DNA from 2 places in the Lederbergia ruris genome. Region 1 is predicted to be linked to the other one. Evidence: a T-box and tRNA genes for the amino acid it is inferred to sense, from the RefSeq annotation. Region 1 holds a T-box; the other holds one or more tRNA genes.
The links. The T-box of region 1 lies ahead of tyrS (tyrosine--tRNA ligase). A T-box ahead of a tRNA ligase gene usually reads a tRNA of that ligase, here a tRNA-Tyr.

Region 1 (22,267 bases):
AAGCGAGCCAAAGGAACAATCTTCGTCGCAAGATGTGAGGGGAGATGTGGAAGACCGTCAAATAGAAACAGTGGATCATTCAAAGGAGAGAGACACCATCCAAAGGTCGCCTATTTTGCCAGAGGATGAACAGAGAAAATATCAAGAAACCTATGATTACCCTGATTTATCTCTCCTCCATCCACCTGTAACAAAGGCGGACAATGGGAAATGGCTTGAGGAACAGAAGGATTTGTTAAATGAAACACTCGCGAATTTTAATGTTCAAGCACAAGTAGTTCAAGTCAGCCAAGGCCCCTCTGTGACAAGATTTGAAGTCCAACCTGAACGGGGTGTAAAAGTAAATAAAATCACAAATCTCAGTGATGACATTAAGCTAAGTATGGCGGCGCGGGATATTCGTATGGAGGCGCCAATCCCAGGGAAAAGATCGATTGGAATCGAGATCCCCAACCAAGATAGTAGGCCGGTGCAATTAAGTGAAATCATTGGTGATCCTATCTTTTTAGAATCTGAATCGCCCTTGACTGCTGCACTTGGGTTAGACATTTCAGGGAATTCGATTGTCACGGATTTACAAAAAATGCCACATGGCTTAATTGCAGGTGCCACAGGTTCAGGTAAAAGTGTTTGTATCAACTCGATTTTGGTTAGTTTGTTGTATAAAGCAAGACCCGATGAACTAAAATTGCTTCTAATCGATCCGAAAATGGTTGAATTGGCACCATATAACCATATTCCGCATTTAGTCAGTCCAGTTATTACAGATGTTAAGGCCGCTACAGCTTCTCTTAAATGGGCTGTCGAGGAAATGGAGCGAAGATATGAATTATTTGCTCATACTTCTGTTCGTAATATCGGCCGTTTTAATGAATTGGCTGAAGAAAATCGTCGCTTTAATGAAAAGTTACCTTATATCGTCATTATTATTGACGAACTTGCAGATTTAATGATGATGGCGCCACATGATGTAGAAGAATCGATTTGCCGAATCGCTCAAAAGGCGAGAGCTTGTGGAATCCATTTAATTATTGCGACACAGAGACCATCTGTCGATGTGATTACCGGACTGATCAAAGCAAATGTACCAACAAGAATTGCCTTTTCTGTTTCATCCCAAGTCGATTCAAGAACCATTATTGATATTAGTGGTGCTGAAAAATTACTTGGCCGTGGGGATATGTTATTTTTAGGAAGTGGCTCGTCTAAGCCAGTTCGACTCCAAGGGACTTTTGTATCTGATGGAGAAATCGATCGTGTGATTGAACATGTTCGTTCACAAGGTGATCCCGATTATCTTTTTGAGCAGGAGGAATTATTAAAGAAAACACAAACTCAAGATGAAGAAGATGAATTATATCTTGAATCTTGTGAGTTCGTGGTCAAACAAGGTAGTGCTTCAACTTCTATGATTCAGCGGCAATTTCGGATCGGCTATAATCGAGCAGCAAGATTGATTGATATGATGGAACAGCAAGGTGTGATTTCAGGGGCGAAGGGCAGTAAACCTCGAGATGTTTTAATAACAGAGAGTGAATTGGAATCCTTGCAAGAATCTATTTCATAGCTTTTTGAACATCCTCTTATATAGGGATACGTGGATTTTTGTTGTGATAGTCATCTACAATGAATAATGTTATAATGTTGGAATGGAAATGAATTTCATGACGGTTTTTTACATACAACCTAATGAACAGTTGGATAATAATAAGTAAATAAAACGGGAAATTTGTTGTTTGTCTAATTGGCTAATCGAGAAGAGCGTGAAAGATTTTAGCCAATTTAGGTTTTAGTTCATATGATAAGAATAGAGATACGTATGTTGGAGGTTCTAAAATGACGATATACCATTTTGTAGGTATTAAAGGCTCAGGTATGAGCGCACTCGCACAAATCCTTCATGATAAGGGATATCATGTACAGGGTTCAGATGTGGAGAAGTATTTCTTTACTCAAGCATCTTTGGAAAAATCAAATATTACTATTTTACCCTTTAGTCGTAAAAATATTAAACCGGGGATGAGAGTGATTGCAGGAAATGCTTTTCCGGACACGCATGAAGAAATCGAAGAAGCGGAAAGGTTAGGAATCCCTGTGATTCGCTATCATGCGTTTTTAGGGGAATTTTTAGAAAAGTTTACAAGTATTGCGGTGACCGGTTCACATGGAAAAACATCGACAACGGGATTGATGGCCCATGTGATGGGGGGTGCTAAACCAACTTCGTTTTTGATTGGGGATGGAACAGGATCTGGGGTGAAGGAAGCAGAATATTTTGTGTTCGAGGCATGCGAATATCGCAGACATTTTCTAGCCTATCATCCGGATTATGCGATTATGACCAATATTGATTTCGATCATCCAGACTATTTCACGAATATAGACGATGTATTCTCAGCATTCCAAGAAATGGCTATGCAAGTGAACAAAGCGATTATTGCTTATGGGGATGACGATTACTTACAAAAGATCCAAGCGAAAGCACCTGTCTTATATTATGGTTTTAGAGAAGAAAATGATTTTCAAGCTCGCAATGTACAGACGTCATCGAACGGCACATCCTTTGATGTTTATGTAAGAAACAATTTTTATGCAAATTTTGAAATTCCTTTGTACGGTGAACATAATGTATTAAATGCCCTATCTGTTATTGCTTTATGTCAATACGAGGATATTGATGTCAATATTTTGAAGGAACAATTCAAAGCTTTCAAAGGGGTTAAAAGACGGTTTACAGAGAAAAAGGTAGGGAATCAGGTTTTGGTGGATGACTACGCCCATCACCCAGCAGAAATAAGCGCGACGGTTCGAGCTGCACGGCAAAAATATCCTGAGAAGTCTGTTGTCGCTGTATTTCAACCACATACTTTTACAAGGACACAAACCTTTTTACAAGAATTTGCTGAAAGCTTAAGTGAAGCAGATAAAGTTTATTTATGTGATATTTTCGGTTCTGCTCGTGAAAATCATGGGAAACTGACCATTGAGGATTTACGAACGCAAATCAACGGGGCAGAAATCCTTGATGAGGAAGATACCTCCCCACTTCGTTTTTATGATCAAGCCGTGATATTGTTTATGGGCGCTGGAGATATTCAAAAGTTTCAATTGGAATATGAGAATTTCTTAGCAAAACAATTGAAAAAAGCCCAATAAGTTGTCTGTTTACAATTAAAACCTGGAGCGATTTTCCAGGTTTTTTATTTAACTGAATAGATTGAGTTAAAATAACATAAATTAAACAAAATATGACCATTTTCACAAATTTAATGAAACGGCAGGAATTTTATCTATTTATGACGAAGATTTAGTTGGGAAGAAGTTTGAATTTCGCATCAAAGGGTATTCAAATGTACATGGGAGGTGTTGGACGCGTGATAATCATTTTATATTTAAGTGTAGCTGTGATTGCGATCGCCTTTGTTATCCTTGTAATCAGTTTGATGAGAACAATGAACGAATTGAAGGGTACGATGGCAAGTGTAACACACACATTAGACAGTCTAAACAAACAACTTGAAGGTGTAACAAGTGAGACAACAATGTTGCTACATAAGACAAACAGCCTTGCGGAAGACATTCAGGGCAAAGTAGAGAGGTTGGATACCGTCGTAAATGCAGTACAGGATGTAGGGGGAACGGTCCAAGAGTTAAACCATTCTCTGAGAAAAGTCACTACCTCGATTTCATCATCAATGAATCGAAATCAAGAGAAAATTGCCCAAGTGGTACAATGGGGAGCAGCTTTTAAAGAAATAAAAGATAAATGGTTTGGTGAGAAAGGTAAACATAGGTCTTCACGAAAACAAAGATCGACTTCTCAAAAGGCGATCCCTGCTCCGAAATGGGAGCGAAGTCATTAAAAAATAGGGAGGAAGATTAAAATGGCAAATAACCAAAACGATACAAATAAAACCGGTAATTTTATGATTGGAGTTGTAGTAGGAAGTATTGTAGGAGCAGCAACCGCACTTCTAATGGCACCAAAATCTGGAAAAGAATTAAGAAGCGATATTGGAAGCCAAGTTGAAACCTTAAAGGATAAGTCCGATGAATGGAAAGAAACGGTTATGGAAAAAGGATCAGAATTAACCTCTACTGCGAAAGAAAAGACGGATCAACTACGTCAGGTTGCGGCAGAAAAAAGTAGCAATGTTGCCGATACTGTGAAAGAAACAACGGATAAGCTTCGAGGCGCCGTAAAGGATAAAACAGAGCAAGTGGCTGAATCTGTGAAAGATATGACAGACGGTTGGAAAGAGACGGTTAACGAAAATGTAGAACAGACTGCCGACCAACTAGAAAAGCGCGTCGACCAAGCCGACTCAGCGGTACAAGCGAATAGTGATGAAGTCGCAGAAAAAGCGGAAGAATTGGCTGATAAAGTAAATTCCTCTATGAATAATTAAGAACAAAAGCGCAAGCGCCCGTTTAGCGACGTACAAACTTGGAGAATAAGGTTCAAAGGCTAAATACGCGCCGTCCTGGCGGCAGACTCAATCGCGACGTCCTGTCGCTTCGTCTGCACTAGTACATCCTTGTACGTCGCAACGCCTTTGTGACCAACGTCCTGTTGGCCTGAGATAAAGGAAACACGATGAACCCAAAGGGTGAATCGTTGTTGACTTATCGTAGGAAGGCACCGAAAGTTTGCTAGTCGCTGGGCGCTGGAGCTGGATGTCAAACCGCAACGTAAACAGTTATCCACAAGCGACAAATTTTATAATTTCCTTAACCACAAGAAAAGCAGGCAGCTTATAAATCGCTGTCTGCTTTTTTCTTTCTGATATTATTGAGAGTGATTGGCCAAACAATTTCGAGTCGGTCTCCATCGTGAATAGGCGAGTAGAAAGTCGCCTCATGGCCATTAATCCTTAAGGAAAAGTTGCCTTTTGCCTTTTGTGGTTTATGTACTTCTACATATTTAAAGATATCTTGAAAGATAAAGCCATCATTGAGTCCCTCTTTATATTCAATTTCATCTCCATTATTTATGATGTTCTCAGAATCTAAGCGCGTTCCATTCTTAAAATATTCCATTGCGACTTTTTGGACAGTAACCGGCTGTTCTTCATAAAAAACAGTGATAGAACGTTGAATGGAGTGTTGCAGAAGTAAGGCAAGATTTTGAATGGATGGGATCATTTTTTGCACAATGGTTAATTCGATCTGATTTGGAAGTTTTTCGTTACTTTTAACTTCATTGCCATTAAGTAATATTTGTCCGGAAAAATACGGAAAAAACATTTCTTTTCCATTCAGTTTTATTCTAAAAGGATGGAGTAAAGACTGCAGCTCATCCAATTGCAGTATTTGGACAAGTTCATCAATCGTTTGCGGATATTTTGTTTGGATCACATCTCCATCTTGAATAACAGTATCTGAATCGACCTCTTTCCCATTTCGAATGATCATCATTTGAACAGGATATTTTTGTCCGTTAATGATCGCTGTTTTCTTTGGCACTTCGTCAAGTAAGTCTTTGATTTTTACTGAGGTGCGAACGCCATCTGCGCCTTTTTCCACTTTGAGTTGATCTCCATCTTGCACAATGTCATCCAATTGACATTCTTCCCCATTTTTTATAATGGTAGGTTCTTTTCCATACGTACCTGGTATTGTTAACGATTGTCCATTTAATGATATAAAGCTAGCTAAGCCCGGTTTTCCGTAAAGTTTTTTGATTGTGAGGCCGGAAGCTAGGAGACAATCGGAAACGGTTAGTTCTTTCACTGCAAACATATGACTAGGTTGTTCGTTTATCGTGAAAGATACATATTGAATCGGCATATTACGAGCTGAAATCGCAATCCCAATGGGCGTGATATTTTCTGGGCCATTCGAAATATGTTCAGAAAAGGTTAATCCTTGAATCGCATCAGCGCCTCTAATCGCCACTCGATTTTCCGGTAAAGCTAGAAGGTGGGCGATTTGTTTAGGGAGTTCCGGAGTCATACTCCCGCCACCGACAAGCATAACAGCTTTTGGAGGATGACCGTTATTTAATAATTTCACTTCATGGCTAATTTCTGTTGCCAATTTGTCAACAGCCGGTAAAATTTGTCCGATCACTTCTTCTTTTGAAATTTCTGTTTCAAAGCCTAGAATATCTTTTACTTTAACAAATTCTTGATCCCATAATTGTCGCTTTACTTGTTCCGCAACTGGAAAGTCTAATAGAAGCTGCTCACTAACGGCTTCTGTGATCTCATCACCTGCATTTGGAACCATGCCATAGGCGACAACAGTGCCTTCGTTTGTAATGGCTATATCGGACGTTCCTGCACCTATATCAATGAGTGCAACATTTAGCCTCCGCATTGAAACGGGAACAAGCACATTGATGGCAGCAATCGGTTCAAGTGTTAAGGCATCTAATTTTAGATGGGCTCTATTTAATGCTTTGATTAAGGAATCAACAACAGTCCTTGGTAAAAAGGTTGCAATAATTTCGACGGAAGCAATCTCTCCTTGTTGATCAATAAGACTTCCGATTACATCTTGATCAATAAAATAATGGAGGACGGAATAGCCAACACAATAGTAGGAATGCCTATGATCGCTATTCTGTTCTTGTGCCGCAATCGCCTGAGCGTTTTGGACAGCTGAAAGTTCCAAGTAAAGAACATCTTCTTTTGTTAGCATTGGTTTACCGGTAATATTCACTTCAGCTTTAGCTCTTTCTGTTTTTAAAGAACGACCAGCAGCAGCTACGCAAACCTTTGTTAAGCTTCCATGTTGTTTTTCTAAGTGCTTTTTTACTTCTGTAATCACTTCTGCCACAGCGACAATATCATGAATTTGCCCATCATGCATGGCCCTTGCTTTGTGCTCTTTCATAAATAAGTCTAGTACTTTATATTGATCAGCGGTTTGTTCGAGGATAAGGCCAACGACCGAACGAGTTCCAATATCTAAAGCGAAAATCCGCTCCTTTTTCATTGATAAATCACCTGCTTCTCTTTTTAAAAAATGCTTTTAACGTCAAAATAATGAATAAAATAAGAAGTTTTCAATCTTACATCACTTTTCAATACTCAATTGCGCGATTTTCTGCTATTATAAGAAATGTACCATAATCGGTTGCGGATGAGAAGAATGGTCAACAGATTGATACTATTTTTAAATATGTGTAATTTTCGTTGTGAAATAGTTCACTTGAGTGACAAAATTTGACAAGAAGAAATGATTTCATTTGCCTGATAATGAATCATTAGCGTATGATAATAAAAATGGGATATTTTGTTTAAAAATGGTTAGTTTTTAAGTTTTTTGTTGACAATAAATAAGAGGAGTGTGAGACCAATGAATATAACAATATATGATGTCGCAAGAGAAGCCAATGTCTCCATGGCAACTGTTTCTCGAGTGGTAAATGGTAATCCAAATGTGAAACCCGCGACACGCAAGAAGGTAATGGAAGTAATCCAACGTTTAGAATACCGTCCAAATGCTGTAGCAAGGGGTCTTGCAAGTAAAAAGACGACAACCGTTGGAGTAATTATCCCTGATATTTCGAGTATTTTCTATGCAGAATTAGCTCGAGGAATTGAAGATATTGCGACAATGTATAAATACAACATTATCCTAAGTAACTCTGATCAAAATTTGGATAAGGAAATGCGTCTGCTGAACACAATGTTAGGGAAACAAGTGGATGGAATTGTTTTTATGGGTGGTCATATTACGCAAACTCATATCGATGAATTTAAACGTTCTCCTGTTCCCATTGTACTAGCAGGATCCATCGACCCATCTGGAGGCGTTCCTTCGATTAATATTGATTATCGTCAAGCAACGTATGATGCAGTTTCTTATCTTATTGAACAAGGTCATAAAAATATTGGCTTTATGATTGGGCCTTTAAATAATCCAATTAATCTTGAGCAAAAATTAGTCGGTTATAAGGATGCGCTAGAAGCGGCAGGCATTGGATTCCAGGAGGAATATGTCATTGAAGGCGATGAAACGTATGAATCAGGCGTTGAGGTTTGGAAAAAATTCCATGATATGGAAGAGCGCCCAACCGCTATTATCGCAGGAAATGATGACATGGCCATTGGCATTATGAATGGAGCACAAGATGAGGGAGTTTCTATTCCGAATGAATTAGAAATTATTTCCTCTGATGATACGAAATTAGCTACTATGGTACGACCACAACTTTCTTCTATTTCTCAACCTCTTTATGATATTGGTGCAGTCGCGATGCGATTACTAACAAAATATATGAATAAAGAGGAAGTCGATGAGGGAACGATTTTGCTTCCACATCGAATTGAATATCGTGACACAACGAAATAAGCAAAAGTACGATTAAATAACCATTTCTTTTCATAAGTAGTAGAAAGATCCAAATCGAAGTGATTTGGATCTTTTTTACCTGTGGATAAGTTTTAACAGGAAGGTTTGTCGTCCGGCTCCAGCGCCTTTGTTCTAACTATTTTTTACCTTTTAGCTGCTCATTCTGTTGCCTAACAAAGTATAACGCCCGGTCTAAAGTTTGCTTGTTTTTGTCCTCAATGTCTAAGCGACGAGGAATAGGCTCGTACATACCGATTGGATCTTCCCAGTCCTTGATCAAGGGAAAGGGGGCCTTCTCTTGCCAGCTTTCAATCCACTCTTTCGGTAGGGGACCGGAGACTTCAGCCTGTTCCGTCATTTCTAACCAAATAAGCGACCAGGCTCTCGGTACTACTCTCCATATGTCATATCCGCCACCACCGACGGCTATCCATTTTCCAGCACAATATTGATGGGCAATTTTATGAGCAATTTTGGGAATTTCCCGATACGTCCTCATCGTAGTCGAAAGATGGGTTAATGGATCATAATAATGAGCATCAGCTCCATTTTGAGTGAACAAAATATCAGGCTTAAAATATTCTGCTATTTCCGTAATAGCCGTTGAGTAAGCGTTTAAAAAGGAGTCATCCTCAGTAAAAGCATCTAGCGGAATATTGAAAGAATAACCGTATCCACGATCTTGTCCCCATTCATTGACATTTCCTGTCCCTGGAAAAAGGTAGCGACCTGTTTCATGCAAGGACAATGTACAAACGGCATCATCATCATAGAAAGACGCTTGTACACCGTCCCCGTGATGGGCATCTGTATCAACATACATCACTCGCGCATTATATTTTTCGCGTAAATATTTGATGGCAACTGCACTATCATTATAAATACAAAAACCAGATGCTTTCCCACGAAATCCGTGATGCAGTCCGCCGCCAAGATGAAGGGCATGTAAGGCTCTCCCTTGCATGACTTCATCGACTGCTGTTAAAGTACCACCGACCAATCTGCTACTGGCTTCATGCATACCTGGAAAAATCGGCGTATCTTCTGTACCAATCCCATAGCTTTCCGCTTGATTACTAGGAAGTTCACCGACACTAGCTATTTTGACCGCTTCGATATAATTCTGCTGATGGTTGAGCCGTAATTCTTCCTCAGTCGCTATGCGTGGAGCCACAATATCCTCTGGGCTAATCGCGTTTATCTTTTTTAGTAAATCTAAAGTTAACACCAATCTTTGCTGGTTGAACGGGTGATGTTTGGAAAAACGATAGGTGAGTAACTCGTCAGAATAAATAAAAACAGAATCCTTTTTCATTTCATTCATCCAAACCAGGCATATTTGGCCAAATCACATCATGTCCAAATTCTTTCAAAGTTTGAACAAGCTTAAGTGGATTCATAGTAGCAACTCTAAATACCAGCACTTTATGGTCCATACTATGAGAATCAGGATAAAGCAAAACACTTAAGACATTGATTTGGTTATTTTTAAAAACAGAAGTCACCTCATGTAAAATACCAGCACGATTGGGGACTCTAATTTCAATCTGTGAACCAGGTTGGTCCGCGCCAGTTAACTTAACAAGCGTATGTAATAAATCAGTCCCAGTTACAAGCCCAACAAGTTTTTTGTTTTGAACAATGGGAAGACAACCAATTCGATGGATGAAGAATAAAGATGCCGCCTCTTCAACAAAATCTAGGGGGTGACCTGTGATTAGGTTTGTGACCATGATCTTTGATAAAGGCTGTTCGAGTAGTTCCTGGGCTTTATCTCCTTCCAATAAAACAGGTGTGGCTGCTTTAATATCTCTTTCCGTTACAAGTCCAACGATTTCGTGCTTTTTATTCATTAATGGTAAATGCCGAATTCTAGCTTCATGCATAAGTTCAATCGCTGATCTTAAAGAATCATCGGGAGTAAGGGTTATCACATTCTTTTTCATTATTTCTTCTACAATCAATCTAGTCAACTCCTTTTATAGAGGAATGTTTAATACATAAAACGGTTGATAAAACGAATATTATCAAATTTCTGGATAGAATCTGGGGAAACTCTTTTGCCTATACGGACCATTAAGCAATTGGCGGGATGAGAGGTGATCTCTGGATCATCTGTTGCATACCAAACAAGACCGCCTGAGCTCATCATTTTTTCCATCACTTTTCGGTATTCCCATACATTTAATCCAGTCCCTTTTAAATCCCAATGCCAATAATATTCTGTCGTGATAATAATATAATCTTCCATTGCATCATCCATCATGGATACATCCAACAAAGCCTTTCCAACACCTGCACCGCGGAAATCAGGAGCAACTTCAATCGCCCCAAGCTCAATTAAATTATCTAGACCACCTTGTGACCAGCGTTCAAGTGGATCAGGATATAAGAAGGTTACATAACCAACAACTTGATCTTCCTCCCGAGCAATAATAATTCGACCTTCTGGAAGATCGGCTATTTCCACTAACGCTTCCTGTTGCTGTTTAGCAGGCCTAAAAGCGACTAAGCCTTCATGAAAATCTAGACTTGCAAGCATATCCCCCGATATCGGACCCTCAATCAGCAATGTTCCATTTTTACTTTTAAGCTGTCTAGCATTATATGTTTTTTTGTGTTCCATTCAATTGCCCCGCTTTCAGCTATATGTATGATCATTAAAAAACTCTTAAATATATTGTGAAAGAATTGTGAATGAGTGACTCTTATATTATAATAGTATACACCATTTGTAGAAAGCGTATACAGCAATTGCTATCTTAAAATAAGAGTTTTATATAGCGAATGCGAAGCTACAGAAATGGTGAATGTAAATCGAACAAAAGGGAGTTGTCAAGAAATGGACTTGCAAGCGTTACCAGTTGTTCAGGGAAAATACAATCTAGAAAATTACGAGGACACTTGTGCAAATTTTGATTGGTCTGATACCGAGAAACAATTCTCATGGTATGAAACGGGTCGAGTGAATATGGCCTATGAAGCGATTGATCGCCATGCAGAATCCTTTAGAAAAAACAAGGTCGCTCTTTATTTTCGTGACGACAATCGGGAAGAAAAATATACATTTCGCGAAATGAAATTATTAACGAATAAGGCCGCCAACGCTTTGAAAACACATGGAAATGTTGAAAAAGGGGATCGAGTCTTCATCTTTATGCCCCGTTCTCCAGAATTATATTTTGCTATATTGGGATCAATTAAGCTAGGTGCGATCGTCGGTCCTTTATTCGAAGCCTTTATGGAAGGAGCTGTGAAAGATAGATTAGAAGATAGTGAAGCGAAAGCCCTTGTCACGACTCCAGAATTACTTGAAAGGGTTCCTGTCGAAGAATTACCTAATTTAAAGAGCGTTTTCCTGGTAGGGAAAGATATCGAAGAATCAGATACGATCATCGACTTTAATAAACGCATGGCAGAGGCTGATCGCAATTTAGAGATTGAATGGGTTGATCGGGAAGATGGTTTAATTTTGCATTATACTTCTGGTTCAACTGGCCGTCCCAAAGGCGTCCTTCACGTTCATAATGCCATGATTCAGCAATACCAGACAGCCCGTTGGGTATTAGATTTACAGGAAGAAGATGTCTATTGGTGTACTGCTGATCCAGGGTGGGTAACAGGGACATCGTACGGAATTTTTGGTCCATGGTTAGCAGGTGCGTCTAATGTGATTGTAGGAGGAAGATTTAAGCCAGAAACCTGGTATCAAACCTTAGAGGATTTTGGCGTGACGGTGTGGTATAGCGCCCCAACGGCGTTCAGAATGTTGATGAGTGCTGGAGATGAGTTAGTCAAACAATTTGATCTTTCCGAACTTCGCCATGTGATGAGTGTGGGGGAACCGCTCAATCCTGAAGTAATTCGCTGGGGATTGAAAGTTTTCAATAAGCGCATTCATGATACATGGTGGATGACAGAAACAGGTGCACAATTGATTGTGAATTTCCCTTGCTTAGAAATTAAACCAGGCTCCATGGGCAAACCAATTCCAGGTGTGGAAGCCGCCATTGTAGATGATCAAGGCAATATCTTACCACCTAATCGAATGGGGAACCTAGCGATTAAGAAAGGATGGCCATCCATGATGCGTGAGATTTGGAATAACCAAGCAAAATATGACTCCTATTTTCTACCAGGAGGCTGGTATGTGTCAGGGGATTCCGCCTATATGGATGAAGATGGATACTTCTTCTTCCAAGGGAGAGTAGATGATGTGATCATGACCTCTGGAGAGCGGGTTGGTCCATTTGAAGTGGAAAGTAAAATTTTGGAGCACCCGGCTGTGGCAGAAGCAGGTGTGATTGGAAAGCCTGATCCTGTTCGTGGTGAAATCATTAAGGCGTTTGTTGCGCTACTTGAAGGAAACGAACCAACAGATGAATTAAAAGAGGATATTAGACAATTTGTGAAAAAGGGGCTTGCCGCCCATGCCGCTCCGCGTGAAATTGAATTCCGTGATAAGCTACCTAAGACGCGAAGTGGGAAAATCATGCGTCGCGTATTAAAAGCTTGGGAACTTGATTTACCAACGGGTGATTTATCGACAATGGAAGACTAGAAAAGCGGAAACGCCCGAGAATAGGGAGAATGCTGAAGAGGTACGACAACAAGCGTGCTGTTCTAACTGACCTACATTATGTAGGCTTGCGCCGTATTAATAGAAAAGTGGCTACTCTATCAAGGAGTAGCCACATTTTTATTAGATAAGCAATATAAAATTGGGAAGTGTCTAGCCCGAGAGGCTTGCAAGATGCGAGTCCATCAGAAAAAGAGCAAACCGGGCCAAACCTACGGGTAATCCAAGAACCCGGTAACGATTGAGAGAGAATCGTGCCCGAAACTATGATTCTGCGAGAACCTTGTAACGATTGGGGTAGAATGATGCCCGAAACCGTGATTCAGCTGAGAAACTGGTAACGATCGAGAGGGGATCGTGCCCAAATCTATGAGTTAGCCAAGAACTAGGTAACGATCGAGGTAGAATGGTGCCCGAAATCGTGATACAGCTGAGAAACTGGTAACGATCGAGAGGGGATCGTGCCCAAATTTATGAGTTAGCCAAGAACTAGGTAACGATCGAGGTAGAATGGTGCCCGAAACCGTGATTCAGCTGAGAAACTGGTAACGATCGAGAGGGGATCGTGCCCAAATCTATGAGTTAGCCAAGAACTCGGTAACAATCGAGGTAGAATGGTGCCCGAAATCGTGATACAGCCTAGTAACCAGTAACGATCGAGATAGAATCGTACCCAAAACTACGCTTTAGCCAAGACCCTGGTAACGATTAACGTTGAATCATGTTCGAAACTACGGCTCTGATAAGAATATACTCATATAGGAAGTCTCATAATGATTACGGGTTTATCGTTAACTTGGAATGAAGTAGTTTTATCACAAAATACTACTGTTTATAAAGAAAATGTGAGGCTTTTGCCCTTTTGACGAGTGTTAAATGCTTTGTTAAAATCCTTCTTATTGTTTTTTTAGAGAGAATAAAGCCACACCACTCGTGTATTGCATTCGTCGTGATTTTTCTATCTGGAAATAGAAGGTGGAATTCCTCCAAACTTTGCATGACAGCCGCTTCTAAATCTTCTTCGCACCCACATTTTTCACACCGGAGCTTTTTATAAGTAAAAGGGGTTAGTAAGCTTGTACAGGTTGAACAAAGGATTCCTTTTGTCAATTGCTCGTGTTTATATTGGGGCAAACGTTCAAAAATAGACTGGTCCTGATGATTCTTCACGAATTGTTCTGCCATTTTTATCTGCTTTTGTGTGACGGCTGTAGTGGAGGTTGTTAGTTTTTCGATAAATCGCTTAAGTTGTGTTGGGAAAATCATCGGTTGGTTCAGTGGAGCGTGATATAAGGTGAATTCTGGATTGATGAAGATGATATAGGACTCTATCGATACATCATGTCCCCAATTTTGGAGTAATTGACGGAGTAAAAATTCACTTCTTTTGAGTTGAAGTAGAGGATTTCTGATTTCTTTCCGTGTTGTAGCTACGTACCATTGATCCTGTTGAAAATAAAAATCTCCTTCGTAATTTTTGATTTCAAACATAAAAATCTTTTTGCGCTGCATAAGAAGACTATCGATTTGAAATTCTGTTTGGTTCGCTTGTAAAAGTAAATCATACAGAATGAGCTGGTCCTTTAATCCTGTTTGTTGGAGAAGGCTGTAAAACGCTAGTTCTCCCTCATAACCTTTTTTGAGATTTTCATAGTGTTGTTTTTCTTGTGGGGATAACTCCATTCGTGGAAGTAAAGATTGAAAAATGGCCAATTCTTTTGGGGGGAGAGGTTTTCTATGAGGCTTTGTTGACATTGAATCATTCCTTTCCTAATTTTGAAAAATTCCATAAATTCATAGTAAGCGATTTTCCATTTGATTTCAAGCATAGAATAGTATTTTCTAGTTATAACAAATAAACGGAGAACATTTTAGTTCTCCGTTTGTTATGTCTTCATCCTATTGTTCTTTTTTCTCTTTATTTTGATCGTCTGGCTCGACTTTCTCTTGTTTCTCTTTCTCTTGTTCCTTATCCTGCTTTTCTACTTCTTTCTTCTCTTTTTCCTCTTGCTTTTTTTCCTTTTCCTGTTGCGTATCTGCTATCTTTTGCGGATTTTCTTTTTTCGGATTGGCATCTTCATTTTTCTTTGCAACATCTTCCTTTTTTTCTTCTTTCTTCTCTTGTCCTACACGATTAGATGGTTTAGATTCTCTTCCCGCAATATCCACTGCTACAACATAGAATTTACCATTTCCGACATTTTGAGAGAGTGTACCATCAGAGAGAACGGAGGCAATTTTTTTACCAGCTTCATTATATACACGATAACCGACTACATCATGACTTCCTGATCTACTCCATGTAAGGGTATGACCACTCAATTTTGCAGAAACAGCCGCCGGAGCTTTCCCATCGTCCTGTAATTTCGCATCGGCTACAAGCAGATTTCCCCATTGAGAATTGGCTGGAACAAGTTGGGAAAAGTCATTCACATAGCCGTATGTTATACGATTCAGAAAACCTGGGTTGATGATTAATCCAGTCTTAGTAAATTCTTTTGGTGTAGAAGGCAAAGCTGCATACTTCTTACCATTAGCTAAAACATAGCGTCCACCAGCACCTAAGCTATCATCGGTTTTGTTCGGCACATATTTCGCATTATATATATCGGTCCGAACGAGCCCAGCCTTTTGACAGGCTTCAGATGGAGCCATTCCAGATACGGCACAGTAAGAACGGCTTACAATCCCACCAGGGGCTTTAAAACGTTCCTTTGGTGCAATTAATTCTGGATCTACATCGTAAGCGGCATTCATCAAGTTTGCCCAAATTCGATAATTCCGTTGACCATTATCTGTATTTGATGTTCGATTAGAAGCATAACCAAGCCATGTTCCAAATGTGATATTTGGATTTGATCCTATTAACCAAGTATCTTTATAATCATTCGTTGTCCCTGTTTTTCCCGCCCAATCTGTAGAAAACTTTAACATACCGGGAACCGAGGAAGCTGTAGCTCCTGGACGGTTAAATACGCCGCGCATCATATCAATCATTAAGTAGGCTGTTTGCGGGCTGAAAACTTCAACAGGTTTCTTTTTATGTTCATAGACGATATTGCCATCATGATCTGTAATCTTATCAATCATATAGGCATCAACGAATTTTCCGCCATTGGCAAAGGTTGTATAGGCATTGGTATTCTCTTCAACCGTCACCCCGTGAGTAAGTCCGCCGAGTGCAACGGAGGGATATGTTGCTTCGTCTTTACTTACAGTAGTGATCCCCATCTTACGCAAGTATTGACCAGGATCTTTGTCGCGAATTTTCCAAAATGTACTAACGGCTGAGGCATTATAAGAATTGGCTAAAGCCTCCCGTGCCGATACAAGGCCATAATATCTCCAAGAGGAGTAGTTTTTGGGTGTGTACGTCCCACCGGAACCATTAGGGAAATTATACGGTAAATCTGCAATTACGGCGCCTGGAGCACTTTCTCCCATTTCGATCGCAGGTCCATAAACAAGTAATGGTTTCATGCTTGATCCATTTTGTCTTGGCACACTTGTTGCGTAATTCCATTGATCTAGTTTAAAATCTCGGCCCCCAACAAAACTTAAGATTTTCCCAGTTTTATTGTCAATTAAAATCGCGCCGATTTGCATCGGATCATCGACTTCTTCCATTTTGCCTGTCTCTGGATTTTTTCGTTCTCTTCTATAAGTAGGTCCGAAGTTTTGATAATCATTTTTTGCTTTCTCAAAAGCCTCATATAATTTTTTGTCAATCGTTGAATGAATTTGATAGCCATTTTGGCGAATATCTCGATCAGCTAATGTCAAATATTTCCTTTTTAGTTCTTCATCTTCCCGTAAATCTTTTGGTTTATAGTCATCTTGTTTAGCTAGTATTTCAGCTAATATTTCAATCGATCTTTCTTCAATTTCCTCCATTAAAGCAGGGTACTTATCATAAGACCGTGGCTGTTTAGAGATGAAATCTTTGGTGATGTCATATGCAATGGCATCTTGATATTCTTTTTCCGTAATATATTCCTCTTTTTTCATTCTTTTTAAAACAGTTTTCATGCGGTTTAATCCAGGTTCTAATAGCTCCTTTTCCTTCAGCTCACCTTGGTTTGTAAAGGGAGTATACCTGAATGGACTCTGAGGTAAACCAGCAATGAATGCGGCTTGTGGAAGGGTAAGATCTTTTGCATCTTTACCAAAGATCCCTGTTGCAGCCGCCTGTACACCTCCAACATTTTGTCCAGTGGAATTCCGGCCAAAAGTCGTGACATTCAAATAGGCTTCTAGAATTTCATCCTTATCCATAAAACGTTCGATACGAAGGGCAAGTAAAACTTCTTTTGCCTTCCGATCAAAAGAAACTTCATTTGTAAGAATTTGGTTTTTAATTAACTGCTGTGTAAGCGTACTTCCCCCTGATTGCACAGCTGAATTGGTAAATTCTTGGAAAACGGCTCTAAAAAGAGCTTTTGGTACCACACCTTTATGTTCATAAAAATATTCGTCTTCCGTCGCAACAACAGCTTTCTTTAGATAATCAGACACTTGATCAATCTTAATTTCCTCGCGGTCAATATCTGTGCGTAATTTTCCTAATTCTACCTTATTGGCAAAATAAACAGTAGAAGTTTCCTCATATTGGTGAACACTTTTTACCATCTCATCTTTTGCTAACACCTTTTGGTCTTTGACAAGCGATGCAAAATAACCTAATCCAATCCCACCAGCAAAAGCTCCCCCAATAATAAAGACAATAATAAATAAAAGCAGAAGATTCCACGTCACACCATATGTAACCCTTACGCCTCTTAAGATCGACTTATAATGAATTTTGGAAGCAAATGTTTTTATATTCTCCCAAATTTTATGCATCTGGTCTTTCATTCTTTTTCATCCCTCCCAAAAATCATTCCTATTATAGCATAATTCAGGAATAGGAATGGTAGAGTAAACGAAAATTTTATAGAAATTTGACAACCAAGGGGAAATATGGTTAAAATACTTTAAAGTTCATTTAAAAAAATACTTGCTTTGATAGGAATAAGTAGTGGGCTGTCCCTGTTATAAGAGAATCGATGGTTGGTGCAAATCGATACACACAGTTTAACGAATTACCTCCTTGAGCATTTGTCGTGAGAAATCAAAAATAGCGACAAACGGTAATGCCGTTATAGATGAGAGTGGGGAAGAGAGTAATCGATTCCCAAGTTGGGTGGTAACACGGTGATGAATCGTCCCTTCGTTTTTACGAAGGGGCGTTTTTTATTTTTTAGGAAGAGAGGAACTTGTATGAGTACATTAATGGATGATTTAAAGTGGAGAGGGTTAATTTATCAAGAAACCGATGCAGATGGATTAGCGGATACATTAGATAATGAAAAAATTTCTTTATATTGTGGGGTGGACCCAACCGCAGATAGTATGCATATAGGACATTTATTACCATTCTTAACCTTAAGGCGGTTTCAAAAACATGGTCATCGCCCGATTGTTTTGGTTGGCGGAGCAACAGGATTGATCGGCGACCCAAGTGGAAAAAAAGAAGAAAGAAAGCTGCAAACGATGGAACAGGTTGAGAAAAATGTGCAAGGACTTAAAAAGCAGCTAGAACAAATCTTTGACTTTCAAGGTGAAAATGGAGCGATTCTGACAAACAACTTTGAATGGGTAGGATCAATGGATCTGATTACCTTCTTAAGAGATTACGGAAAAAATATTGGTGTCAATTATATGTTGGCCAAGGATATTGTTTCATCACGCTTAGAGTCAGGCATCTCATTTACTGAGTTTACGTATACGATTCTTCAAGCGATCGATTTTTATCAATTGTACGAAAACTGGAACTGTAAAATGCAGATTGGTGGAAGTGATCAATGGGGAAATATTACGACCGGATTAGAAATGATTCGGAAAATGGCTGGAGAAGGAGCAAAAGCCTATGGTATGACGATTCCTCTAGTGACGAAAGCAGATGGAACAAAATTCGGTAAAACAGAGAGTGGCGCAATTTGGCTCGATCCGGTCAAAACGACGCCTTACGAATTTTACCAATTCTGGATTAATACATCTGATGCCGATGTGGTCAAATATTTAAAGCTGTTTACCTTTTTGGATCGAACAGAAATCGAAGAGTTGGAGAAATCGGTCCAATCAGAAGCACATTTACGAAAAGCACAACGGACATTGGCAGAAGAAATGACACGGTTAATTCATGGAGAAGAGGCCTTACAACAAGCGATTCGCATAACGGAAGCTCTATTTAGTGGAAACATTGCTTCTTTAAGTGCAAGGGAAATTGAACAAGGCTTAAAGGATGTCCCTACATTTGAACATGAAGAGGGAATGGAAGCTGGACTAGTCGAAATTCTAGTGCAGGCAAAAATCTCTCCTTCCAAACGTCAGGCAAGAGAAGACATACAAAATGGGGCAGTCTCCATTAATGGGGAGAAAACGACAGATCTACATTATAAGTTAGAGGAAAAAGACAAATTGGACGGAAAATTTACCGTCATCCGCCGTGGAAAGAAAAAATATTATTTGATTCAATATAAATAAGTATGGAATAGGCCGGCTTTTCTAAAGTCGGCTTATATTTTGCAGGAAGTTGAGATCTTGACAGAAAAGATATATTAGCAAGCTTCAACCCTTAGAAGGTAACCCCATTTCATATTTTGATTCTTTAGGTCATGAATGTTTCCAACCTCTAATATACTGTTATACAGAGATGGTATGACACTTCTCAAGGGGGAGAAACTATGGCAACAAGGCCGCCTATTTTGCAACCAGGTGATACAATCGGCATTGTGACATTGGGCAGTCCATTAGAGGCAAGTGTGATTGATGCACGGATCAGTACACTCTTAGATATGGGGTTTACTGTTGTGTTAGGTCAATTTGTCTATGCTCAAAATGGGTTTCTCGCTGGCACGGATCAGGAACGGGCCGCTGATCTAATGGCTATGTTTGAAAATGACCAAGTCAAATTAATTTTAGCTACCCGGGGTGGCGTTGGGGTCGCCGGAATTCTTCCTTATCTTGATTATGAATCAATTAGGCGTCATCCAAAAATTATAACGGGCTATAGTGATATGACAATATTATTGAATGTCCTCTATCAATATACCAATTTAATCACTTTCCAAAGCCTCATGTTGATCGACTTTCAACTGGAGACACCACCTTATAATTTCGATCAGTTTTTTACAGCTACGTCTACCCTTTTGTCACCTCGGTTGATCTCTAACCCACCGGATATCCCGCTTGTAAGTCGAGTGCCTGGAAGTGTCACGGGGCCAATTGTAGGAGGCAATCTGGCGTCTTTTGTTGACAACTTAGGAACTCCTTTTGAAATTGATACAAGGAATAAAATTTTGTTCTTAGAGGAAACGCATGAACCGATAAATAAAGTCTACAGATATATGAATCACTTGAAACTTGCTGGCAAATTTGCTGACTGTATCGGCATTATTTTAGGAGAGTGTACAAATTGTCAACTTGCTTACGGGAAGTCCTATGAAGATTTGATCAATGAATTCGTTGTTCCGCTTGGAAAACCACTTATGACGAATCTCATGACTGCACATGGCACTTATAAAGCTGCTATCCCAATCGGCGCAATCGCCAATCTGAATACAATCAACAATACATTAACCATACTTGAACCGACTGTTAGCGTGTAAGGGGAATCCAAGCATTTCTAAAAAGATGTGACAACTCCCATAAATAGCCATTCAAGAATCAAATCCTGAAGGAACTGTCCCTCAGGATTTGAGTTTTTATTGTGAATTTTTGGCATCTTGGATCTTTGCGGCAGATTCCTCTTCAATCACACGAAGGTACTCATTGCTATCCATATCTGATTCAGAATATCTTTTAAGGTCCAAGTCTACGTATTGATCCCACTGACTAATTTGTTCTGGTGGTGTTGCGGGTGGATGGGCAAAAATGGAAGCTACATTTTTATCGTGAGTTGATTCATAATCTTGAAAAAATTGATCTAGGACACTTTCATCCGAACTTGAAGGGCCAATTCCATTGCGGGAAGCCCATTCCTGGTATTCATTCTCTGTAAAATAGGTGATTACGTCAAAAGCAGCATCTTTATGTTCACTCTCTGGGTTGATGCTTAAAGCAATAATACCGCCATCTGGTCGGTGACTTACCGCCGGACCATTATCCCAAACTGGTAGAGGAGCGACATCCATATTTAGGCCTTCGACATCTTTCCACCAGTTTAATCCTTGCACAAATGCCGTCACCATGGCTGTCGTTTGATCCCCGTCAAACCGGCCTTGATCGAAGGCCTCCACATCGCTTTTTCCTTGAATATCTAATATTTGATCAATTAGGTCAAAATATTGGCCAAATTCTGGTTGATCAAATAGTACTTCACCAGTTTCTGGATCTGTTTTATTCACTGCTAACTGCTGAAGAGGCGTCTCAGCATTTCCTAAATCAAGCCCTCGATAATGGACTCCATTTCGTTCGCCAGTTAAATTGCGGGCAAGCTCTAGTGCTTCGCTCCATGTCATATCAGCGGTTGGGTAAGGCTGCCCAAATAGATCAAAAATATCTTTATTATAGAACAAAACATGGTAAATAATTTCATAAGGCAAGGCTAGTAATCTACCTTCTTTATCCTTCGAGCGAATCGAATCAAGAAAAACAGGGTTGATATGACTTACATCATACGAATGTTTTTCAATCAATTCACTTAAATCATAATCAAGCTCTAGATATTCCATCGTTTGCTGAGAAAGCTCAAAGAAAATATCGGGAGATGTCCCACTTGCGAATACCTCTTCTAAATCTTCTTGTCCAGAGCCTGATCTCACTTGTTCTAACGTAATATGGGGGAACCGCTTTTCAATCGGCTCTTTAAAGCGTTCATTAAACATATCCTCTTCCCAATGGACAAGTACTGAGATCGTAACAGGTTCCTTTTCATCCGCTTCATCCCCAGATTCCACGGAGTCAGAAGAATCTGCTGAACCTGCTTGCTTTGAACCAGTCTCCTTCTGGTCAGAACAAGCTATGCACAGTAAGCTTGCACTTAAGATCACTAGCAAAAGAATTATCAATTTGGAAATCGCTTTCATTTCTTTATCCTCCAATATGGTAAATTTGAAATCTTCCATACACCTCCTAAGTCAAAACATATTATACGAAGGAGGGAGTATGTGTCACAAATATATGCACGTATATATAGATATATACACTATATCTACCCTATCAAGAAGTATTTTTGAAGGTTTGCCAGCGTATGAATGATTTATCATCCAACGTAGGCACTTTTTAATGTATTTAAGCCATGTTGGGCGACTTCAAGAGCTGATTTATTTTTATAATCAGTGATAAATAATTCTAAGGATAAATAGTCTTTATACCCTATTTCTGCCAATGCATTTCCAATTG
Region 2 (4,104 bases), on a different contig from region 1:
TGACTCAAATATATCACTGATTACCGTTAATTGATGGGCTTCTGCATAATCAAGAAGCCTTTTTAAATTTGTAAAATAATCCTGTTCCGTTAAACTATTGAACGCAATGCACAAGTATTTCCCTTGGGGTATGGTCGCGATCTCAGTATCTTGTGACAACTCCAAGGTATCCTTTTTTGTTAGGACTGGTGTATATAAATATTTATAGGAAACTTCCTCAATATCGGTATAAGGCCGATAGGCGAAAATGGCGCCATAGTCATTGTAGCGAAAACCTTCTGTCGACGCTGTCATTCGCTTAAGTTTCTGAAAAGATGCAGTTAAAATATTGGTCGGATTAATTCCATCGGCTTTTGTCTGAATAATTTGGGTTTCCTCTTCATCTGAAAAAAATACTTCCTCTAAAGCTGGGTATTCCTTTATACGTTGTAACCCCTTTTTCGCGCTTGCAATCGTTTGTTCAATTTGCAATAAATTATCAATTTTTTGCTTGACAAACTTTTCTTGTTCCGTTAAAAATACCAGCAAATCATCTGCCTTTAATTCCTGCACCTTTTTCATTTCTTTTAAAGGAATGCCAATATATTTGAAGGATTTGATTAAGTCCAACAGGTATAACTGCGAGTCATCATAATAGCGATAGTTCGTATTTGGATCAATATAAGTAGGTTTAAACAAGTCAATTTTATCGTAATGCCGAAGTGCTTTTATGGAGATGTTCATTAACTTGGAGACTTCGCCAATGGAATAGAGCCTGTCCACCATGTGTTCATCACATCCTTTAACAATTTAGTTTAACAAAAACCGTATTCCTTGCAATAGACAAAGAATACGGTTTTGCATTGTTTAAGCCTCTTGATGTTGCGGTTCTTTCCATGCAAGTGTAAGCCCAATTCCGATTGCTAAAATAATAGTTGCGAAATAAAACGGATAATTAAGCTTGATATCGAACAATAACCCACCGATTACAGGGCCAATCACATTTCCGACACTTGTAAACATTGAATTCATGCCAGCAACAAAGCCTTGTTCCTTACCGGCAATTCTTGTTAGATATGTTGTTACAGCTGGGCGCATTAAATCAAATCCAATAAATACAGTAATGGTAACAAGTAAAACAGAAAAATATTGCTGAACAACCGTTAATAAAAAAACGAGGACGGTTGATAGCATAAGGCTATATCGGATTAAGCGAATTTCACCTAGCCATTTTGTTAAGGGATCAAATAGCACGACTTGAAAAAAGGCCCCGATAATAGCTCCGCCTGTTATCGCAATGGCAATATCCTTCGGGGTAAACCCAAATTTATGATCGACAAATAATGAAAATAACGATTCGAAGGAAGATAAACCGAACGAGAATATTAATATAATGATAAATGAAATAAAATACATCGGTGCAAAAATGCGTCTCCAACCTGTTTTTTGCCCCACTTTATTTTCTTCGTGTTCAGGGTTTCTTTCCGGTTCATGAAGCAGTATAACCGACAAAATGGCTGCAGCCAAAGCAACGCCTGCCGCAACAAAAAATGGCAATCGAGAATGAATTTCTGCTAAGAAACCCCCGATACCCGGACCAATAATAAATCCTGTTGATATAGCTGCTGACATATAGCCCATGGCTTTGGAGCGTGTGTCAAGCGTAGTAATATCTGCAATAAAAGCTGTTACTGCCGGCATAATGAATGCTGCACTTACCCCACCAAGCATACGTGACAAAAAAAGAACGCTGACTGATTTTCCAATACCAAACAGCAATTCGGAAAAACTAAAGATAATCAAGCCAATTACAATCATTCTTTTACGGCCGAATTGATCAACCCATCGGCCTGCAATTGGTGATACAAGCAGTTGTATAAAGGCAAAGGCAGCAACCATATTACCCACAACCGATCCTGATAAATGCAATTCATTCATGATGGTGGGAACGACTGGAATAACAAGGCTGATTCCCAAAAACGCAATGAATATATTTACTAATACGACCATTAATGCAACGTTGTGTTTCTTCATATTGCTCTACTCCTTAAAAAAACATATATACCATAATTTAATACCTACCCTTAGGGGAGAGTCAATCATTTTTACTCATTTTACAATATTGATGAATAAAAATTAGTTTGCGTCTTTTTCAATGAATGATACGCCTTATGTATGCTCCTTTTTAATGACTACGAAAAAACCCTATCCTTCCTTGTAAAATAAATATGTGCAATGTTTATTAACGCCTTCACTACAGGTAGCGACTCTTCAGCAGATGGGCAGCTATGCCCTATTGTTCGCCACACTGTAGTCTTTAATTTCCTACGCACAAAAGCATCCCCCACGCTTGTACGTGTCTAGTATGGCATACGGCGCCTCCGACCTGTGCTACGTATAAATAGGGGCGCGCACTGTACGAAAAAAGAGCGCTGTGTTTGTACACACATACGCTCTTAAACGTCGTCATTCGATCTATATACCGGTGGCCGGGGTCGAACCGGCACTCCGTGAGGAACACGATTTTGAGTCGTGCGCGTCTGCCTATTCCGCCACACCGGCATAGTTCATGGAGGCGGCAACCGGATTTGAACCGGTGATAAGGGTGTTGCAGACCCGTGCCTTACCACTTGGCTATGCCGCCAGAACCTTATGGAGCGGAAGACGGGATTCGAACCCGCGACCCCCACCTTGGCAAGGTGATGTTCTACCACTGAACTACTTCCGCAAAAACTGGGCTAGCTGGATTCGAACCAACGAATGACGGAGTCAAAGTCCGTTGCCTTACCACTTGGCTATAGCCCAATAATATAATGGGGCGACTAGTGGGAATCGAACCCACGAGTGTCGGAGCCACAATCCGATGCGTTAACCACTTCGCCATAGCCGCCATAAATTAAAAATTGGCAGGGGTAGTAGGAATCGAACCCACATCAAAGGTTTTGGAGACCTTCGTTTTACCATTAAACTATACCCCTAAAATGGTGGTGGGGGACGGATTCGAACCGCCGAACCCGGAGGGAGCGGATTTACAGTCCGCCGCGTTTAGCCACTTCGCTACCCCACCATGAATTCTATTAAATGGTGGCTCAGGACGGAATCGAACCGCCGACACAAGGATTTTCAGTCCTTTGCTCTACCGACTGAGCTACTGAGCCTTATTACTAAGTTTATAAAAATGGCGGTCCGGACGGGACTCGAACCCGCGACCTCCTGCGTGACAGGCAGGCATTCTAACCAACTGAACTACCGGACCTTTATTGCGGGGGCAGGATTTGAACCTGCGACCTTCGGGTTATGAGCCCGACGAGCTACCAGACTGCTCCACCCCGCGACGAAAAAGTGACCCCTACGGGATTCGAACCCGTGTTACCGCCGTGAAAGGGCGGTGTCTTAACCGCTTGACCAAGGGGCCAATATATTTTAGAATGGCGGAGAGCAAGGGATTTGAACCCTTGAGACAGCATTAGCCGCCTACACGATTTCCAATCGTGCTCCTTCGGCCACTCGGACAGCTCTCCAATAATGGCTCCGCAGGTAGGATTCGAACCTACGACCGATCGGTTAACAGCCGATAGCTCTACCACTGAGCTACTGCGGAACAATATGCCTGGCAACGTCCTACTCTCACAAGGGGAAGCCCCTTATTACCATCGGCGCTGAAGAGCTTAACTGCCGTGTTCGGGATGGGAACGGGTGTGACCTCTTCGCTATTGCCACCAGACTTTACTTTCATAGGATGTGCTGATTTCTGTGTACTCACAGGACGTGAGCGATCTTAGCAGAAGATTCTATGAAGAAGCGACATATCCTATTATAACTACTTTTATGTAAAAATCAAGAGAAATTTTTATTATTCTCTCAAAACCAGATAAAGAAGAAGACAAACGAGAAACAACAATTTGAATCCAGCTCCAGTGCCCAGCGACTAGAAAACTTCTACGTTTCTTCCTACGATAAGTCAACATCAGTTCGTCCTATCGGACTCACTGTGTTTCCTTTATCTCAGGCCAACAGGATGTTGGTCAGAACAGCGTTGCGCCAGGAAGGCGCGAATTTAGCTGTTCATCCTTTAAGTTTTTACGTCGCTAAACGGGCACTTCCGCTTTTTAATTGATTAAGTCC

Region 2: it encodes a tRNA-Tyr, which carries the amino acid that the T-box ahead of tyrS (tyrosine--tRNA ligase) is inferred to sense. The anticodon was not compared.

What each region holds. Positions count from the first base shown of each region.
Region 1 is NZ_BORB01000014.1:67,499-89,765, forward strand. Features, by position in the region: gene KI363_RS10005 (DNA translocase FtsK) at 1-1,567, shown strand, start outside; gene murC (UDP-N-acetylmuramate--L-alanine ligase) at 1,837-3,156, shown strand; gene KI363_RS10015 (DUF948 domain-containing protein) at 3,375-3,863, shown strand; gene KI363_RS10020 (YtxH domain-containing protein) at 3,885-4,409, shown strand; gene KI363_RS10025 (cell division protein FtsA) at 4,756-6,942, opposite strand; gene ccpA (catabolite control protein A) at 7,306-8,304, shown strand; gene KI363_RS10035 (acetoin utilization protein AcuC) at 8,441-9,619, opposite strand; gene KI363_RS10040 (acetoin utilization AcuB family protein) at 9,621-10,268, opposite strand; gene KI363_RS10045 (GNAT family N-acetyltransferase) at 10,298-10,930, opposite strand; gene acsA (acetate--CoA ligase) at 11,147-12,865, shown strand; gene KI363_RS10055 (nuclease-related domain-containing protein) at 13,709-14,638, opposite strand; gene KI363_RS10060 (transglycosylase domain-containing protein) at 14,783-17,737, opposite strand; T-box leader at 17,876-18,095, shown strand; gene tyrS (tyrosine--tRNA ligase) at 18,143-19,408, shown strand; gene KI363_RS10070 (S66 peptidase family protein) at 19,609-20,532, shown strand; gene KI363_RS10075 (ABC transporter substrate-binding protein) at 20,629-21,990, opposite strand; gene KI363_RS10080 (sugar phosphate isomerase/epimerase family protein) at 22,128-22,267, opposite strand, start outside.
Region 2 is NZ_BORB01000048.1:113-4,216, reverse strand. Features, by position in the region: gene KI363_RS19100 (MerR family transcriptional regulator) at 1-765, opposite strand, end outside; gene norA (multidrug efflux MFS transporter NorA) at 847-2,013, opposite strand; tRNA gene KI363_RS19090 (tRNA-Leu) at 2,460-2,541, opposite strand; tRNA gene KI363_RS19085 (tRNA-Cys) at 2,550-2,623, opposite strand; tRNA gene KI363_RS19080 (tRNA-Gly) at 2,633-2,707, opposite strand; tRNA gene KI363_RS19075 (tRNA-Gln) at 2,713-2,784, opposite strand; tRNA gene KI363_RS19070 (tRNA-His) at 2,794-2,869, opposite strand; tRNA gene KI363_RS19065 (tRNA-Trp) at 2,884-2,957, opposite strand; tRNA gene KI363_RS19060 (tRNA-Tyr) at 2,962-3,046, opposite strand; tRNA gene KI363_RS19055 (tRNA-Phe) at 3,062-3,137, opposite strand; tRNA gene KI363_RS19050 (tRNA-Asp) at 3,159-3,235, opposite strand; tRNA gene KI363_RS19045 (tRNA-Met) at 3,240-3,313, opposite strand; tRNA gene KI363_RS19040 (tRNA-Glu) at 3,323-3,394, opposite strand; tRNA gene KI363_RS19035 (tRNA-Ser) at 3,409-3,500, opposite strand; tRNA gene KI363_RS19030 (tRNA-Asn) at 3,506-3,580, opposite strand; rRNA gene rrf (5S ribosomal RNA) at 3,588-3,703, opposite strand; partial or broken rRNA gene KI363_RS19020 (23S ribosomal RNA) at 4,093-4,104, opposite strand, start outside.